4 regions of the Bradyrhizobium sp. USDA 4502 genome follow, and region 2 is predicted to be linked to each of the others. Evidence: predicted binding sites of a transcription regulator. Region 2 holds the regulator's gene; each other region holds the start of a gene.
The links. The regulator LexA, encoded in region 2, represses DNA repair genes until DNA is damaged. The targets are predictions, from matches to a motif close to TGTTCNNNNTGTGTTCNG.
Positions count from the first base shown of each region.

Region 1 (4,792 bases), 1.2 Mb from region 2:
CCTCTGCATTTTTTGGAGTTGACCAAATACTGACTTGGCATCCTTCGCGTGTATGATGGGCGCAATACATTCGGCCCCACGCGTGCCCATTAGAGATTGTAACCGTCCAACCTGCTGCTTCTGCATATTGAACGGCCCCCTCGATTTCCTTGTTTGGATGCCTTGGCCTACCGGCCATCGACACACCCAGAACTTAGGCATGTGTAAACAGTTGTCAACACCTAAATGTTCCTGAAAAATTACGGTTTCTTCAATAGTTAATGAGTTGTGTTCAATTCGTCACACAACTCCAATCTAGCTTTGGCCTTTGCCCCCATCAATTACCCGGAAGTTCCGCTGTACGCGAACCGGCCGGTTGGGCTCCAACGGCAGCACGGCGTCCAGCAAATCACCAATCGTCCAGACCCGCTCAGCAATGCCCAGCGCGACCGCCGGCGTGGTCCGCAGTGCCTCATGTACGCGGCACAGATTGTAGTGGGCCACGTACAGGCTCACCGTTGCGGCATGGTGAACCATGTCTATTATCCACTTGCTCAGAGCAGCGGGAAAATCTTCGAACTTCTCAAGGCGCATAAGACGCGCGGAGGAGATCGAGCGAAGAAGCTATTTCAGCTTTTGAATATCATCGGAGCGCGCGCGCTGGGCAGGCACCTAGGGCGAGTGCTGGAAATGGCAGAGTCCTCCGAGGATAAACAGGAATACGAAAACAAAATCGCCAAACGATTTGGTTTCGAACATCAGCTTGAGTTGCCAATCCCGTTGCCGCCTGATGCACCGAAAGAGGCCGCCAACTGAGGCGGCCTCCGTTTTTCACATCAATAGGACGATAGCCACTATTGCGATGGGGCTCAGCCCGAGCGCCACAATGAGCGCATTGAAAGGTAGGTCACTGCCCATGACACAACCCCTGCGGTTGGGGTTGAAATCCTATTCCTGAATGCCGGATAGCCGCTAGTGCAATTTGTGCCACGGCAACGCGCCATGGGGTGGTAAAATGCCTGGTTCTCGGAGCATACTAGCCTTTATGAGACAGTGGCTAAAAACGGCGCTGATGGTTCTCGGCTTATGCGCAGGCTGGATGGTCGTCGGTTTACTGACCGTCGATGACGACGACGAATTCCGCCAAGTCATTGCGATTTACAAACCGCGCTAACAGACGCCGGCTGTTCCGCTCGTTGAGCTAAATCAAGAACAGATAGCGTCCCACGGAAATTGATGGAGCCAGAACATCCAATGGCGCTCTCGGTAGTCCTACTGAGAACAACCGCCAAGCTACGGTTTCCGTTCGCTTAATCCGAACTAGGACACTCTGAAATTCAATTTAGGACACGGGGGCTTAAATACGGACAGCACCGGTCTGCTCGAAGAACATATTGCGAACATAGAACAAACGTGGTACGTAGGTTCCCATCAACAATGCATTCCGCCTGATCTCATCGCCCGTTTGTCCCGCTAGCGAATCCCCGCAATAAGGAGCACATCCCAAATGTCCGCCACTGCACTGCGTATCGTCGAAGGATCCTCCATGGACAAGTCCAAGGCCCTCTCAGCCGCGCTCTCCCAGATCGAGCGCCAGTTCGGCAAGGGCTCGGTGATGAAGCTCGGCAAGAACGACCGTTCGATGGATGTCGAGACGGTGTCGTCGGGATCACTCGGGCTCGATATCGCGCTCGGCGTCGGCGGTCTGCCGAAGGGACGCGTCGTTGAGATCTACGGGCCGGAATCCTCGGGCAAGACCACGCTGGCGCTGCACACCGTGGCGGAAGGGCAGAAGAAGGGCGGCATCTGCGCCTTCATCGACGCCGAACACGCGCTCGACCCGGTCTATGCACGCAAGCTCGGCGTCAACATCGATGAGCTCTTGATCTCGCAGCCGGACACCGGCGAACAGGCGCTGGAAATCTGCGACACGTTGGTGCGTTCCGGCGCAGTCGACGTGCTGGTGGTCGATTCGGTTGCGGCGCTGGTGCCGAAGGCCGAGCTCGAGGGCGAGATGGGCGATGCGCTGCCGGGCCTGCAGGCCCGCCTGATGAGCCAGGCGCTGCGCAAGCTGACCGCCTCGATCAACAAGTCCCATACCATGGTGATCTTCATCAACCAGATCCGCATGAAGATCGGCGTGATGTACGGCTCGCCGGAGACCACCACCGGCGGCAACGCGCTGAAGTTTTATGCCTCGGTTCGTCTCGACATCCGCCGCATCGGCGCGATCAAGGAGCGCGACGAAGTCGTCGGCAACACCACCCGCGTCAAGGTGGTGAAGAACAAGCTGGCGCCGCCCTTCAAGCAGGTCGAGTTCGACATCATGTATGGCGAGGGCGTTTCCAAGATGGGCGAGATCCTCGACCTCGGCGTCAAGGCCGGCATCGTCGAGAAGTCCGGCGCCTGGTTCTCCTATGACAGCCAGCGGCTCGGCCAGGGTCGCGAGAATTCCAAGGCGTTCCTGAAGTCGAATCCCGACATCACCGCCAAGATCGAAGCCGCGATCCGGCAGAACTCCGGCCTGATCTCCGAGCAGATCCTCGCCGGCACGCCCGAGCGCGACGCCGAGGGCGAGGAGCCGACGGAAGAGTAAGCCTCCAGCATGATCCGGAAAAGTGCGAAGCGGTTTTCCCTCGCGACAAACGCGAAGCGTTTGCGCGGAGATCATGCTCAAGCGATCACATGACTTCCCTGCAAGCGGGCGCTGAGGACGTTGAGTTGCCGACGTCCTCGGCGCCCGTTTGGTTTTGTGTGTCTTTTGTAAAGCAGTTGATCCTCAGCTTGCGGTGCTGATGCCATCCCGCGTAGCCGGAGAGCATCGTGACAAGTCTGATCCTGGCGACAAGTGAACTCGCGAGCTATCGCCTGAGGCAGGCGGGAAGGGCGGACATCGTCGTCGGGTTGAGGCCGCGCTTCGTTTGGGGGAAAATGCCCTCGTCGGATGACCTCACGACCCTGCTGGAACCGCGTTCCGCAAAGCACGTCGATTTCGACACGCACTGGCTCGACTTCGCCAGTTCAAGATGGACCGGCTCGATCGGTCGGGACATTGGGCTTGTCGAGTTGTGCGAGCGTTGCGATAGCGTCGAGCTATGGGCTGATCCCCAGCCGAATGACCAGTTGGTGCTGGCCTGGTTGCTCGACGTGCTCCGCCCGCACCGCCACATCGTAGCGAAGCTCAAGCTGGTCCAGACCGATGTCGAGATCGGCAGGTACCGAGGCGAGAGCTTGGCGAAATGGCGATTGCCTGCACTTGCGGTGACCGATGATCGGCTGGAATTGGCCGGTCGCGCCTGGACTGCCTATCGCGCTCCGACGCCCGAGCCCTGTTTCGACCTTCTCATGCAGGATCTGTCGGCCATCCCGCAGCTCCGCGCGGCACTGATTGCGTTGCTCGAGGAGCTACCCGGGCAAGACACCGGCCTCGGCGCGTCCGAACTGCGGATGCTGGATCTCGTCGCCGACGGCGAGACAAGCCCACAGGTCCTTTCAAGCGAGCTGAACAGGGAACGCGGCGTGTTCGATTTTCAGGAAGCGGAGCTGATCCTGGACCGGCTCGCCTATTGTCCATCACCGGTCCTGACCGGATTCCCCGCGGAGATCGAAGCGCCCGACGATCTGAAGGCCCGAAACAACCGACTCCTGCACAGTCGGCTGTCGCTCACCGATTTCGGCCAGGAAGTGTCGGATCGCGAGCTCGACTTCAGCCAATACAACACGATCCATCGCTGGTGGGGCGGCACCGAACTGACCAATGAGCGGCTGTGGCGCTGGGACGCCGAGAGCCGAGCCTTGGTTGCCCCGTAAGCCTGATCCGCACAACGTGTGTGCGCAATCAGCCTATGCCTATGCCAGCGTCTTCTCCCGGCTTGCGATCAGTGCCCGCAAATCCTCGGCCACCGCGACCGACTGATGGGTCTTCTGATCGGTCGCGACCCAGATGATCTCGCCGGTGGCGCGCAGTTCATCGGAGCCCTTGGCGAAGATCGCGAGCGCAAGATTGATCGAGGAGCGGCCGATCCGCGCGACGCGGACGCAGACCTCGATGTCCTCGTCGAACCGGATCGGCGCCTTGTATTCGACGACCGATTTCACAGTGTGGAAGTCGATGCCAGTCCGCGCCACCTCGCCGAGATAGTCGTAGCCGAGCGCGCGGAAATATTCGGTGATGGCGGTGTCGAAATAGGTGAGGTAGTGGGCGTTGAACACCACCGCCTGTGCGTCGACCTCCGAATAGCGGACGCGAAACGGGAAATGGAACCAGAATTCCTCGCGCATGTTTCCTCCTGCCGCGGGCGGGCCAGTCCGTCATTCCGGGGCGCGACGAAGTCGCGAACCGCAGATGCGCAATGGGCGCATCGGGGAATCCAGAGGTCGTGGATCGAGATTCCCCGGTGCGCAGTTGCGCACCTGAGGTTCTCGCTTCGCGAGCCCCGGAATGACACCGAGTGAATCAGGCGTCAGAGACGCAACGCCACATAGCTGCAGTAGCTCCTTACTCCGCCGCCTGCGCGTAATCCTCGACCGGCGGGCACGAGCACACCAGATTGCGGTCGCCATAGACGTTGTCGACGCGGCCGACCGGGCTCCAGTATTTGTCGGACCGTGACACGCTGGCCGGGAAGCAGCCCTCGGCGCGGGTGTAGGCCCGGTTCCAGACATCGTCGGCGATGTCGTGCACGGTATGCGGCGCGTGGCGCAGGGGCGAGGCCTCGACCTTCCAGCGGCCCTTCTCGATCTCCGCGATTTCGTCGCGGATCGCGATCATGGCGTCGCAGAAGCGGTCGATCTCGAACTTCGATTCCGATTC
Region 1 is NZ_JBSSGF010000001.1:4,341,174-4,345,965, reverse strand. Features, by position in the region: gene ACVW1B_RS20215 (hypothetical protein) at 295-516, opposite strand; gene ACVW1B_RS20210 (hypothetical protein) at 505-795, shown strand; gene recA (recombinase RecA) at 1,487-2,575, shown strand; gene ACVW1B_RS20200 (hypothetical protein) at 2,803-3,789, shown strand; gene ACVW1B_RS20195 (acyl-CoA thioesterase) at 3,829-4,260, opposite strand; gene gcvP (aminomethyl-transferring glycine dehydrogenase) at 4,478-4,792, opposite strand, start outside.
Region 1: the regulator LexA is predicted to act here: its motif matches at 1,365-1,382, upstream of recA (recombinase RecA).

Region 2 (4,792 bases):
CCGACGATCCGCGTCCGCCGCTCAAGCCGAGCGGCATTCGCCTCGGGACGCCGGCGCCGACCACGCGCGGCATGGGTGAGCCCGAAATGCGCCTGATCGCCGAACTCATTGCGGAGTCCCTCCGGTCGAAGGGAGATGCAGCGGTCGTCAAGCGACTGAGGTCGAACAGCGTCGAGATGTGCCGCGCTTTCCCCGTTCCGGGCATCGCGCCGCCCTCGTAGGCGGCCGACCCGCGTTCCTGTTCCGCGCCCGTCGCGTCACTCGGCAGGTCGTGAAGGTTCCCGGGGGAAGGACCGGAACGGAAATTGATGCTGTTCGTTGGACCGCATGATCTCGAAGACGGAGCGTCCAACGCCGTGACCCGGAAAACCTTGCAAGCACGCTCGGAACAGGCGCTCGTCGTCATCATTCTCAGCACCGGTGCGCTGATCGGTTACCTCGGCTTGGCACTGTCCAGGCTGTGAGAGCTACGTCCGGCGGGCACCAAGCCACCGCGGGCGTCAGGCCGCGGCAAGCATCAAGTCGCTTGGTGCGCTGAAAGCTCGTGCGTGCGTGCCACTGAGTTGCCCGACGCGGCAAGCCAAGCCCCGCAGCAAAAATATAGGGTGAAAAGAGCAAGGCTCGGACAGATCATGTCGCGAGAATGCGGATGTTTGACGCACAAGCGACGACACCCGCCGTCGTCCCGGCGAAGGCCGGGAGCCATTACCCCAAATCTCAATTGTTGCGCGACGCTGGGGCCACAGCTTCCTCTCAACAACCCAACCCTGTGGTTATGGGTCCCGGCCTTCGCCGGGACGACGGTGTGCGCGGGAACAGTCTCGCGATGAATGCAACGCCACGCACAATCCACACACCGGTCACTGAAATCGAGGACATTGCCGCCTGCCCGCAATTCTCGTACACGGTTTCACGCAATGACCTCGCAATTCTCTCCCAACTCCGTCGACGTGCTGCTGTTCGATATCGGCCGCGTCGTGCTCGACATCAACTTTGACAAGGTGATGGCGCACTGGGCGCAGCATGCCGGCTGTGCGCCCGCCGAGCTCGCCACGCGCTTTGTCGTCGACGACAGTTTCAAGCATCACGAGATCGGCCGGATCGACGACGCGGCATTCTTCGAGAATCTGCGCCGGACGCTCGGCATCAACATCACGGACGCCCAGTTCCTCGAAGGCTGGAACGCGATCTTCACCGGCGAGATGCCGGGCATCGCCCCGCTGCTCGCGGCGGCCGCCAAGCGGATGCCGCTCTACGCCTTCTCCAACACCAATCCGGCCCATGTCGCGCATTTCTCGGTCACCCATGCCGAGCTGCTCAGCCATTTCCGCAACGTCTTCCTGTCCTCGAGCATCGGCTTCCGCAAACCCGACGCCGAGGCCTACGATCATGTGGTAAAAGCCATCGGCGTGCCGGCGTCGCGGATCCTGTTCTTCGACGACCTGGCCGCCAATATCGAAGGTGCGCGGGCGCGCGGCCTTCATGCTATCCACGTGACGTCGACGGATGACGTGGCAAGGGCTTTGACCGCACTTGGAATTTGAACATTAAGAATTGAGGAGCTCTGAGCGTGGCCCTGATGCCGGTTGCCGATGCCCTGTCCGCCGTCCTCGCCGGCGCCGAACCGCTGCCGGAGGAGATGGTCGCGCTCGATGCCGCCTACCACCGCACGCTTGCGCACGACCTCGCGGCGCTCCGCACCCAGCCGCCGCAGCCGATGTCGGCGATGGACGGCTATGCGGTGCGCGCCGCCGATGCGGCTGATCTAAAGGCCCGGCTCAAGGTGATCGGCGAAGTCGCCGCCGGCCGGCCGTTCGAGCGGACGGTCGGCGCCGGCGAGGCGGTGCGGATCTTCACCGGCGGCGTGATCCCCAATGGCGCCGACGCGGTGATCATCCAGGAGGACACCGCCGTCGACGGCGACCACATCACGATCACGGAGGCCGCCAGCGTCGGGCGGCACATCCGCCCGGCTGGGGTCGACTTCCGTGAGGGCGAGGTGCTGCTCGCCGGCGGCAGCCGCCTGTCCGACCGCGCGCTGTCGCTGGCGGCCGCCATGAACTATCCGGAACTTGCGGTGCGCCGCCGCCCGAAGGTCGCGGTGCTGGCGACCGGCGACGAGCTGGTGATGCCGGGCTCGCAGCCCGGTCCCGGCCAGATCGTCTATTCCAACGGCTACGCGCTGCGGGCGCTGGCGCGCGCCGAAGGCGCCGAGACCGTCGACCTCGGCGTTGCCGCCGACACGGTAGAGGCGACCACGGCGGGCATCCGCCGGGCACGCGAGGCCGGCGCCGATGTCCTCATCACGACAGGCGGCGCCTCGGTCGGCGACCACGATCTCGTCAAGCGGTCGCTGGAAGCCGAGGGCGTCGAGATGGCGTTCTGGCGGATTGCGATGCGGCCCGGCAAGCCGATGATGCATGGCCGGCTCGGCGCGATGCGGGTGATCGGTCTGCCCGGCAATCCGGTGTCGTCCTATGTCTGCGCCTTCCTGTTCCTGGTGCCGTTGATTCGGGCGCTGAGCGGCCGGAAAGTGATTCATCATCGCCGCGCGAGCGCCCTGCTCGGCCGCGACCTCGCCGCCAACGACCAGCGCGAGGACTATCTGCGTGCGCGGCTCGAAGCGCGCGAGGACGGCACGCTGATCGCAACGCCGGTGACGCAGCAGGACTCGTCGCTGCTCGGGAATCTCGCTGCGGCACGGGCACTTCTCGTGCGTCCGCCGTTTGCAGCGGCGGCCGTCGAAGGCAGCGAATGCGAGATTCTGACACTGCCCGAATAGGGTTTTCGCGCCCCGCCGATTGTGCGTTGCCCGACGCGTTCACCGGAAATTAAGTGGTTGCGGAACACATATCGAACATATAGTGTCCGTTCATGATTTGTTTCGAGTACTGGTGTCTACAATCGGGAAGCCGCGTGGAAGCAGGTGCATCGAGCACATGCTCCTGAGGTCAGGCCCGGCCTGCAGGCCCCACCAGAAGAGTCTCGGAATCGAACGACGCTATCAACCGGGGGAATACTCGAGATGCTCACGCGCAAACAGTACGAACTACTGCGTTTCATCAATGAACGTCTGAAAGAGGCCGGCGTACCGCCCTCCTTCGACGAGATGAAGGATGCACTCGACCTGCGCTCGAAGTCCGGTATCCACCGCCTGATCACTGCGCTGGAGGAGCGCGGCTTCATCCGCCGCCTGCCGAACCGCGCCCGCGCCATCGAGGTCATCAAGCTGCCCGAACTCTCGGCCGGCGGCGGCAACGGCCGCCGCGGCTTCACGCCCAGCGTCATCGAAGGCACCCTCGGCCGGCGCGCCAGCACGCCGCCGATTGCCGAGGACGACGGCAACCGTCCGGTCGCGGTCCCCGTGATGGGCCGGATCGCCGCCGGTACGCCGATCGAGGCGCTGCAGACCCGCAGCCACACCATCAGCGTGCCGCCCGACATGCTCGGTGCCGGCGAGCACTATGCGCTCGAGGTGCGCGGCGACTCGATGGTCGATGCCGGCATCCTCGACGGCGACATGGCGCTGATCCAGCGCAACGACGTCGCCAATACCGGCGACATCGTGGTGGCGCTGATCGACGAGGAGGAAGCCACCCTGAAGCGCTTCCGCCGCCGCGGCGCATCGATCGCGCTCGAGCCGGCCAACACCGCCTATGAAGTGCGCATCCTGCCGCCGAACCGGGTCCGCATCCAGGGCAAGCTGATCGGCCTTTATCGCAAATACTGAATTGCAAATACTTGCGGCGGCCGGGAACGAGCAACACGTCGGATCGTTCCTTGCGTACGGCCTGCCCGATGCGCTCCGATACCTCTCGCGCAGCGTCGCGTGTTTGTGATCGGAGCGATCTCGGACCAGTCGTACAATCGCCCAGAAACGAGCAGACGCTCGTTCGCTATCGTCCACTCTGGTAGAGGCCCTAATGCCTCAAGGAGAGGCACGGGTCGCTACCTCGAAATGAGGAGCCATCCGATGTGTGACTATAGTCTGCACGCCGTGGCATCGCGCCCCGCCATTGTCGGAGAGACGCTGATCACGACGACGTTCCGCGGCACGTCGACCCGCGGCTTTGCTTCGGAGAATGACCCCACTGTCGCGGTCTGCATGCTGCCGGGCACCGAGCTCGCTTTCGCCGAGAACGTTCGCTACGACAGCCGCTGGATCTGGACCAAGACGCTGAACTATCGCGTCGGCGTGTTCAACGAAGTCGAGCCCGACGTGCCTGATCGGCATCATGACGCGGTCGAATTCCCCGACGGCAGCCATGTGCTGGTGACCCAGCTGGTCGAGGGACAGCGCGTTAGCGTGCTGCAATTGCCGGCGCTGCATCCGCCGGTCGAGCAGAAGCCGAAGGTTGTGGAGCGGCGGCCCTCCGCATTCGCAACGCTGTTTTTGGGTTGAGCGCATCGTCGCCGCGGAATGAGCTGTTCGGCGGCGGATGACCTAAGCAATTTCGGGCGACCCCGGACTCCCGCTTCCGGGGCGCAGAAGGAGATTTGCGTCGGCCGGCGCCTTGGCGCATCATCGGGCACGGAGGACGTGCGCGGTGGTCGATAAGGTCACATGGCAAAAGGCTGGACGCGTCACGGAACCGGGCCGCTACATGTTCCGGTTCGGTTGGCTGACGGTAACGGCCGACGACCTGAAAGTCTGGGAGCAATTTCCCGAGGCTTCCTTCACCCTCGTCAAGAAGCCCGACGCCGGCCCCGACTCCGACGAATACCATCTCGGCCTGTTCGAGCTGCCGAGCGGCCCCTCGCCGGACCACGGCTAATCATCGCCCTGCAGATC
Region 2 is NZ_JBSSGF010000001.1:3,181,206-3,185,997, forward strand. Features, by position in the region: gene ACVW1B_RS14545 (serine hydroxymethyltransferase) at 1-221, shown strand, start outside; gene ACVW1B_RS14550 (hypothetical protein) at 309-464, shown strand; gene ACVW1B_RS14555 (HAD family hydrolase) at 918-1,544, shown strand; gene ACVW1B_RS14560 (molybdopterin molybdotransferase MoeA) at 1,571-2,782, shown strand; gene lexA (transcriptional repressor LexA) at 3,026-3,730, shown strand; gene ACVW1B_RS14570 (hypothetical protein) at 3,974-4,402, shown strand; gene ACVW1B_RS14575 (hypothetical protein) at 4,548-4,775, shown strand; partial or broken gene ACVW1B_RS14580 (ComEC/Rec2 family competence protein) at 4,772-4,792, opposite strand, start outside.

Region 3 (4,792 bases), 5.4 Mb from region 2:
TCGTCGGAGCGGCGTTCAGGCGAGACCATGCGCGAGGGCGTATTCATGATGCGAGACTAACACGAGATTGTTCTCCCTCTCCCCGCTCTTGCGGGGAGAGGGTTGGGGTGAGGGGCTCCTTCCGCGAGCGCAATGTGTGTCGAGACCTGTACCCCCTCACCCGGATCGCATCTGCGATGCGATCCGACCTCTCCCCGCAAGCGGGGCGAGGTGAAGAACAGAGGCGCTCCAATCCACGGATCACTTCGACAGTTCCTTCAAGCCCAGCCGGATCAGCTGCGCGGTCTCGGCGCTCTCACCGGCGCTGCGCGAGGCGGCGGCGATGGCGGCGGCGGCCTGCGGCTGGCCGTAGCCGAGATTGACCAGCGCCGAAATCGCGTCGGTGACCGGACGCGGCGCGCGGTTGTTGTCGATCGCGCCAGACAGTTGCACCACCGCGGGATCGACATCGGCAAAGCCCGGCGCCTTGTCCTTCAATTCGCTGACGATGCGCTCGGCGACCTTCGGCCCGACACCCGGCGTCCGCGCCACCGCCGCCTTGTCGCGCAGCGCGATGGCGTTGGCGAGATCGGTCGGCGGCAGCGTGCCGAGCACCGCGAGCGCGACCTTGGCGCCGACCCCCTGCACGGTCTGCAGCAGGCGAAACCATTCGCGCTCGTGATCGCTGCGGAAGCCGAACAGTTTGATCTGGTCCTCGCGGACGTAGGTCTCGATCGAGAGCACGGCGGCGCCGCCCGGCGACGGCAACGCCTGCAACGTGCGGCTCGCACAATGCACCTGATAACCGACGCCGCCGACGTCGAGGATCACGTAATCCTCGCCATAGGAATCGATCAGACCCTTCAGCTTGCCGATCATAGGTTCGCCACCCTGAGCCGCAGCGCGATGCTCTGGCGGTGGTGGGCGTGGGTGATCGCGACCGCGAGCGCGTCCGCGGCGTCGGCGGACGGCGGCTCGGCTTTCGGCAGCAGGATCTTCAGCATCACCTGGATCTGGTTCTTCTCGGCATGTCCGGCGCCGACCACGGTCTTCTTGACCTGGTTGGGCGCGTATTCGGCGACCGAGATACCGAACATTGCTGGCGCCAGCATGGCGACGCCGCGCGCCTGGCCGAGCTTCAGCGTGGCCACGCCGTCCTTGTTGACGAAGGTCTGCTCGACCGCCGCCTCCGCAGGCTTGTAATCGGCGAGCACGGCGGCCAGCCCCTCATGGATCGCGAGCAGCCGGCTCGCCAGCGGCAGATCGTCCGGCGGTTCGACCGAACCGCAGGCGATATAGACGAGACGGTTGCCTTCGGTCTCGATCACCCCCCAGCCGGTGCGGCGGAGACCCGGATCGATACCGATGATGCGGACGGGGGAGCGAATCGGCTGGGATGTCATGGGGTAGTGATACCGCCTGCGCCGGGAGAACGAAACACAAACGGAGCGCCATCCCCTGCTCCGCGTGTCGTTGTACTCGGCCCGCTCGTCATCCCCGCCTAGTGCGCAATTGCGCACGGGAGCGGGGATGACGTACGCCGCGGCTTCTCGAATCAAACGCAGGTCTCTGGAATGCTGGGTCGCCCGCCTTCGCGGGCGATGACAGTGGTGTGTTGGGGGCGGACGACGCTCTTACCCGCCCATCTTCGCGATCAGCGCGTCGGACACCTCGAAATTGGCGAACACGTTCTGGACGTCGTCGTGCTCGTTGAGCAGGTCCATCAGCTTCAACAGTTTTTCGCCGGTCTCGTCGTCGACCGAAACGGTGTTCTGCGGCTTCCAGGTCAGCGCCGCCTTGCGCGGCTCGCCGAACTTCGCTTCCAGCGCTTTTGCGACTTCGCGGAAAGTGTCCTGCGAGGCGTAGACCTCGTGGCCGCCTTCGCTGGAGACCACGTCGTCGGCGCCGGCCTCGATCGCGGCGTCCAGCATGGCGTCGTCGGAGGCGACCTTGGCGTCGTATTCGATGATGCCGGTGCGGTCGAACATGAAGGCGACCGAGCCGGTTTCGCCGAGATTGCCGCCCGACTTGGTGAAGAAGGAGCGGATATCGGAAGCGGCGCGGTTGCGGTTGTCGGTCAGCGCCTCGACGATGACGGCGACGCCGCCGGGGCCATAACCCTCGTAGCGGATCTCGTCATAGTTCTCGCCCTCATTGCCCGCGGCCTTCTTGATGGCACGGTCGATATTGTCCTTGGGCATGTTCTCGGCGCGGGCCGCGACCACGGCGGCGCGCAACCGCGGATTCATCGCCGGGTCCGGGGTGCCGAGCTTGGCCGCCACGGTGATTTCGCGGGCCAGCTTGCCGAAAAGCTTCGACTTCTGGGCATCCTGCCGGCCCTTGCGGTGCATGATGTTCTTGAATTGGGAATGGCCGGCCATGCGACGTCTCTTCGGAGCTTAGGGTCTGAACAGGAATGGAAAACGCGGCCTTATAGGCCCCTCACGGTCAAAATCAAAGGATCGCCGGGGCCCTCCGGCGGAGGAATACTACCGCAAGCCGGAATATGAGGCACTTGTTAACCATGACTTCATGCCCGGATGCGAGGATCGCCCCGTCCCGCCGCAACTTTCCACAGCCCCAAAGAGCCCACATGGCGTTCGGTTTGTTTCGAAAGCAAGTGCCGGAGCCGGCTGCGCCGGCCGTCGCGCCGCAGGTTCCAACCGCGGCCGCAACCCCTGAGGTCTCGGCCGAGACTGATTCGGCCAAGGATTCATCCAAGGATTCCTCCAAGGAGATCCTGGAATTGCTGGAACTCGAGCTCGGCGCGATGATCCGCCAGCTCGAACGCGCCGCGAGCTCGGTCGCCGACGGCGCCGAGGCGACGGCAGCCAAGCTCGCCACCATCCGCACCCGCACCGACGCGCTGACCGGCCGCAGCAGCGATGCGCAGAGCACCGCGACGACGTTCTCGCAAGCCGCCGACCGCTTCACCCACTCCGCCGAGGGCATCGGGGCGCAGGTGCGCAGTGCGAGCCAGCTCGCTGACGACGCCGCGGCCGCGGCGCGCGAGGCCACCGCCAATGTCGATCGCCTGCGCGAATCCTCAGCCGCGATCGGCAACGTCGTCAATCTGATCGCGCAGATCGCGCGGCAGACCACGCTGCTTGCACTGAACTCGACGATCGAGGCGGCGCGCGCCGGTGCCGCCGGCAAGGGCTTTGCGGTGGTCGCAACCGAGGTCAAGGCGCTGGCGGTGCAGACCCAGAGCGCGACCGAGGAGATCACCCGCAAGATCGAGGCATTGCAGAAGGACGCCACCGGATCGGCCGACGCGGTGCACCGCATCTCCCAGGCGATCGAAAAGATCCGCCCGGTGTTCGAGAACGTCAACGGCGCGGTCGCCGAGCAGAATGAAATCACCGGCGAGATGGGGCAGAACGCCGCCTCCGCCTCGCACTTCATCGTCTCGGTCGGCACCAGCGCCGGCGAGATCGACTCGGCAACGCGCGAAGCCGCCGCGCATGGCGACAATGTCGCCAAGGCCGGCAAGGCGGTGACTGCGTTCGCGCAGAAGCTGAAAGCGCGCTGCGCGGTGCTGCTGCGCCAGGACGAGCGCGGCGATCCGCGCAAGAACGAGCGCCTGCCTTGCAGCCTCAAGATCGAGATCACGACCACGCGCGGCATCGTCACCGCACCGGTCTACGAGATCGCGATGGACGGCATTTTGATCGGCGGCGCCGATGCCGAGAAGCTGCCGGCGCAAGAGACCCTGAACGCGACATTGCCGGAGATCGGCGCGTGCCGGATCCGGATCGGCGAGCGCTCCAAGGCAGGCAGCCAGGCCCGCTTCGAGGCGGCAACGGCCGAGCTGCGCGAAAAAATCGAAGACCGGATGTGGGCGATCCACGAGGAGAACGCCGAGCTCGTCACCCGCGCGATCGAAGCCGGCAGCACGCTGAGCAAGATGTTCGAGAACGGGCTGGCGAGCGGCGCGATTACAATCGCCGACATGTTCGACACCGACTATGTCGAGATCGCAGGCACCAACCCGGTGCAGTACCGCACCAAAATGCTGGACTGGGCGGAGCGCACGCTGCCGGCGTTCCAGGACGCATTCCTCGCCAGGGACAAGCGAATGGCATTCTGCGTGATGATCGACCAGAACGGCTATCTGCCCGTCCACAACAAGCTCTACTCGCAGCCGCAGCGGCCGGGCGACGTGGCATACAACACCGCCAACAGCCGCAACCGCCGCATCTTCAACGACGCCGCGGGCCTCGCCGCCGGCCGCAACCAGCGCGCCTATCTGATCCAGACCTATGCGCGCGACATGGGAGGCGGCAACACGGTGATGATGCGCGAGATCGACGTACCGATCCGCGTGCGCGGCCGGCACTGGGGCGGGTTCCGCACCGCCTACAAGCTTTGAACGCTTCGTAGCCCGGATGCAGCGAAGCGTAATCCGGGATGCATGTTTCCACGGGCAGGAGTCCCGGATTTCGCTGCGCTGCATCCGGGCTACACGGTGCGCGCTCAGGCAAGACCGGCAGCGCGAATCACGCTTTAGGGTTGGAATGGGGAATGCTGCGGCGGCCGACAGGCCGCTGTAACGGAGGAAGCGTCGACATGTCGGCCGCGCAGCTTGCAGTTCTGGATACGTCATCGGACCGAACGCTGGCCGAGCGGCTGGTGGACCAGCTCGCCGACCACATCGGCGGCCTCGGGGTCGAACTCGCCGACATCGCCGGCAACGTCCAGGAAGTCGCGAACCGCGTCAGCAGCCAGTCCGAGCGCTTCCATCATTTGCAGACGACGGCCGAGACGATGGTCGCCGCCAATCACGACATCGCCAACGCATCACAGGCGGTGC
Region 3 is NZ_JBSSGF010000001.1:8,626,920-8,631,711, reverse strand. Features, by position in the region: gene ruvB (Holliday junction branch migration DNA helicase RuvB) at 1-47, opposite strand, end outside; gene ruvA (Holliday junction branch migration protein RuvA) at 241-858, opposite strand; gene ruvC (crossover junction endodeoxyribonuclease RuvC) at 855-1,382, opposite strand; gene ACVW1B_RS40240 (YebC/PmpR family DNA-binding transcriptional regulator) at 1,614-2,360, opposite strand; gene ACVW1B_RS40235 (methyl-accepting chemotaxis protein) at 2,573-4,351, shown strand; gene ACVW1B_RS40230 (methyl-accepting chemotaxis protein) at 4,549-4,792, shown strand, end outside.
Region 3: the regulator LexA is predicted to act here: its motif matches at 1,413-1,430, upstream of ruvC (crossover junction endodeoxyribonuclease RuvC).

Region 4 (4,792 bases), 4.4 Mb from region 2:
GCGCGTGTCGGCGAGGTTGGTGACGTTGAGCGAGAGGCGATAATTGTCCCTGGTATAGGCGACGAGCGCATCGACGACCGTCGACGCCGGCACCTTGAAGGTGTTGGCATCGTCACCGAACGTCGATCCGACATAGCGGACGCCGGCCCCGAACTGGACCCCGGCGAGCGGACCGCCCTGAACGGTGTAATCGCCCCACAGCGAGAAACGGTTGAGCGGCACCGTGGTCGGCGCCTTGCCGACATTGACGGGATCCTTGGTGACTTCAGCGTCGACATAGGCGTAGCCGCCCCGGATGTTGACGCCCTCGACCAGCGTCGCGGTGCCTTCGAGTTCAACGCCGCGCGACCTGACTTCGCCGGTCTGCTCGGCGAAATAGAACGGCGGGGCGTAGGTGACGACGTTGGATCGGGTCAAGTCGAACGCGGCCAGCGTGATCAGCGCATTGATGCCGACCGGCTGGTACTTGACGCCGACTTCGTACTGCACGCCGGACTCCGGCTTCAGCAGGTCGCCGGCGGCGTTGACGCTCAGCACCGGCAGGAATGATTCCGAATAGCTGAAATAGGGCGCGACGCCGTTGTCGAAATTGTACATGACGGCGGCGCGGCCGGTGAATGCCGAGGCGTCGGTCGACGTCGACGTTTTCGCGAGATTGTTGTCGAGGTCCGTGGTGACGAAATCCTGCCGCCCGCCAAGCAGGAACGACAGCCGGCCGAGCCGGATCTGGTCCTGCAGATAGAGGCCGGCCTGCGACTGCTTGATGCCGGTGTCGTCATACGGTCCGTTGTTGGTCCAGCTGTTGGTATAGACCGGCGCGAAGACGTTGAGCTTGCCGGTGCTGTAGCTCGAGGCCATGTCGCGGAACGAGGTGTTGCGGTAATCGACGCCGAACAGCGTCGTGTGGCTCAGCAGGCCGGTGACGAACTTGCCCTGCAGCTGGTTGTCGACCGCGAAGGAACCGATCGTCGAGCTGCCGCCGGCGCCGCCGCGCGACAGCAGGCCCGCAGCCTCGTCGGTGGCCGACGCATAGCCGGTGCCGTAGAAGCTCTTCTGCTCGTTGTGCATCCACGAATAGCGCAGGTTCTGGCGGAAGGTCAGCGCCTCGTTGAAGTCGTGCGACAGCATGTAGCCGACCGAGGACTGCTCGGTGTCGAACTGGTTGAAGCCGGGCTCGCCGACGAAGCGCGTGTTCGGAATGTAGTGGCCGTTATTGGCCCAGACGGTGCCGGACGGCGGCAGGAATTGCAGGCCCCAGCCGGTGCGTTCCTTCTGGTAGTTCGCGAGGAAAGTGATCGTGGTGTCCTCGTTCGGCTTCACGGTGACGGCGGGCGCGATGAAGACGCGATTGTCCTTGGTGTAGTCGACCTGGGTCTCACCATCGCGCGCGACGCCGGTCAGGCGCCACAGCACCGTTCCTTCCTTGTTGGCGCGGCCGCCGATATCGAACTCGCCCTGATAGCGGTTGAAGCTGCCGCCGGACAGCGACACTTCGCCGAACTCGCGCGCGGTCGGCAGCTTGCTGACATAGTTGAGGATGCCGCCGGTGCCGCTGCCGCCGAACATCGCGGAGGACGGCCCCTTCAGGACCTCGAGGCGCTCGGCGCCGTACGGATCGAGCCCGAGGAAGTGCACATAGTTGCTGCTCGGCAGCCGCAGGCCGTCGAGATAGAGGCCCGGCATCGTCATGTCGAAGCCGCGGATCTGCAGGCCGCCGAAGCGGGTGTCCGAGCCGCCATTCACGTCGCCGCTGACGCCTGCGGTGTAGCGCAATGCCGCGCCCACCGATTCCGCACCCTGGTTCCTGATCTGGTCCGTCGTGACGACCGAGATCGATTGCGGGATTTCGATCAGCGGCGTGTCGGTCTTGGTCGCCGTGCCCGAACGCGTGGCAACGAACCCGTCCACTGGACCGCCGGCTCGCTCGCCGGCGCCGGCACCGGATCGTGCCGCCGCTGGCGGCGTCGCCTGCTGGGATCGAGCCACGCGGTTGGCGCGGCTTGCGCGTGCGGCCACCGGACGACGAACCGGTTTTGCATTCGCAGTGATCGCGCGCTGCTGAGGCGCGTCCACGCTCACCGGCGGCAGTTCCGATTGCGCGTCGGCGCGTTCGGTCGTGACTCCTGCGGCAAGGACGGCGGCGGTACACAGACCGATCGTTCGCAGCGCTGGATGTTGACGGGTGGAATGCGAAGCAAGTCGATCGATCACGCGAAGGCGCCCCTGATGTCAGCCTGGATGGATTTGTGATCCGGCTCTACAGCGCGGGGCTCGCGAGTACAGACCTCGGCAGTTGGAATAGATCGAGACTGCGCGCGCGATCAGTGTGCGATCGCTGAAACAGCGGGGAAATCGACGACGCGCTGCGACAATAAGCGCGCGATGCTCATCGAGCTGGAATGATTCTTGAAAATGATTCCTGCAGTTGTCGACGATGCGAGCTGTGTTCGATCGCGCGAGGCGCGCGTCATCGCGCGCGACGCCCGACGCCTCCGCACCGGCCGGAAGCGGATGCGCCGCGCGGTGAATTGGTACCGGGCGACCAGCCCTCGGTGTCGCGAACGTTCCTGTAATGTTCTTGCACTTGTCGCCCGGTTCCGCTACCTTCGATTGCGGAAGATAGGGGCAGCATGGTTCAGCGCGTTTCCACCGTCGCATTCGAGGGGATCGAGGCCCGCGCGGTCGACGTGCAGGTCCAGGTTGCGCCGGGATTGCCTGCATTCGCGATCGTCGGCCTGCCCGACAAGGCGGTGTCGGAAGCCCGCGAACGCGTGCGTTCGGCGCTGATCGCCTCCGGCCTCGCGCTTCCCGCCCGCCGCATCACCGTCAACCTCGCACCCGCCGACCTGCCCAAGGAGGGCAGCCATTACGACCTGCCGATCGCGCTCGGCCTGATGGCGGCGATCGGCGCGATCCCGCCGGATGCGCTGAACGGCTTCACCGTGCTCGGCGAGCTCGGGCTCGACGGCTCGCTCGCGCCGGTGGCGGGCGTGCTGCCCGCGGCAATCGGCGCCAATTCGCGCGACGAGGGATTGATCTGCCCGGCCGCCTGCGGTTCGGAAGCCGCCTGGGCCAGTCCGGACATCCAGATCATCGCGGCACACTCGCTGATCCAGATCGCCAACCACTTCAAGGGCACGCAGGTGCTGTCACGCCCGCAGCCGAAGGTGCATGAGCGCGAGGAAGCGCTTCTGGACCTGCGCGACATCAAGGGCCAGGAGAGCGCGAAACGCGCGCTCGAGATCGCCGCCGCCGGCGGGCATCATCTGCTGATGATCGGCTCGCCCGGCGCCGGCAAATCGATGCTGGCGGCGCGACTGCCCTCGATCCTGCCGCCGCTGTCGCCGTCCGAGCTGCTCGAAGTCTCGATGATCGCCTCGGTTGCCGGCGAGATCCGCGACGGCGCCTTGACCGCGCGACGCCCGTTCCGCAGCCCGCATCATTCCGCCAGCATGGCCGCGCTGACCGGCGGCGGCATGCGCGCCAAGCCGGGCGAGATCTCGCTGGCGCATCAGGGCGTGCTGTTCCTCGACGAATTGCCGGAGTTCGATCCGCGCGTGCTGGATTCGCTGCGCCAGCCGCTGGAGAACGGCGAGGTTTCGGTGAGCCGGGCCAACCACCGCGTCACCTATCCGGCGCGCTTCATGCTGGTCGCGGCCATGAACCCGTGCCGTTGCGGCCACGCCTATGAGCCCGGCTATTCCTGCAAGCGCGGCCGGCTCGACCGCTGCACCGCCGACTACCAGATGCGGATCTCCGGTCCGCTGATGGATCGCATCGACCTGCGGATCGAGGTGCCCGCCGTCACCGCGGCGGATCTGATCCTGCCGCCGCCGGCGGAGGGCTCGGCCGAGGTTGCCGCCCGCGTCGCGGCCGCGCGCGACATCCAGCTCGCGCGCTACGCGGCGGCCGGCATGCCGCACGTCCGCACCAATGCGGAAGCGCCGAGCTCGCTGCTCGAGACCATCGCGCAGCCCGACGCGCATGGGCAGAAGCTGCTGCGCGAGGCGGCCGACAACATGCACCTCACCGCGCGCGGCTATCACCGCGTGCTGCGGGTGGCGCGCACGCTTGCCGATCTCAACGGCGCCGAGACGATCGGCCGGCTGCATCTCGCCGAAGCGCTGTCCTATCGTGCATTGGCCGACGATTTGCGTCGCGCCGCGTGATCTCCGCCGCTTTCCGCCCGGTGCCCGCCGCGTCAACGTGACAGTAACCACTCTCATTTACGCTCCGCAAACCATAAGCACCGCGATCGGCGGCAAGCTTGGGTCGAGCGAGTTGTGTCATGTTGCGTTTGAAGATTCTGACCTCGGTGGTCCCCCTTGCCGTGGCCGCGGTCCTTGCCCGCGCCGAATTCCTGCCGGGCCCGCGGCCCTGCATCGAGGTGGGCGGCGCCACGATGCAGATCGCATCGATCCCCTGGCTGGCGCAGCTTCACGTCAACTTCACTGACGACCCCAGCCAGGCCACCGTCCGGGTCCAGATCGCCGACAGCGCCGACGCCGCCGACTTCACCGTGATCGACGACATCGACGACGCCGAGGCCGGCGCCTGCGAGAGCAGCGCGACGGCGCAGCTGATCGGGATTTCCGGCGATGCCTCGGCAACCGGCCCCGTCATCTATCTGACGCGTGATGCTGGCCCGTCCGACTATCGTGTCTTCGTGCAGTCGAAGACGTTCTCAGCGCGGGATGCCGCGGCCCTGATCGTCAGCGCCCGCGGTGGACACCGCCGCCTTGAAGCCGCAACGCCCGAACCTGACAAGCGCGTCCCGAACCGGGTCATGGCG
Region 4 is NZ_JBSSGF010000001.1:7,550,107-7,554,898, forward strand. Features, by position in the region: gene ACVW1B_RS35160 (TonB-dependent siderophore receptor) at 1-1,908, opposite strand, end outside; gene ACVW1B_RS35165 (YifB family Mg chelatase-like AAA ATPase) at 2,631-4,169, shown strand; gene ACVW1B_RS35170 (protease-associated domain-containing protein) at 4,289-4,792, shown strand, end outside.
Region 4: the regulator LexA is predicted to act here: its motif matches at 2,563-2,580, upstream of ACVW1B_RS35165 (YifB family Mg chelatase-like AAA ATPase).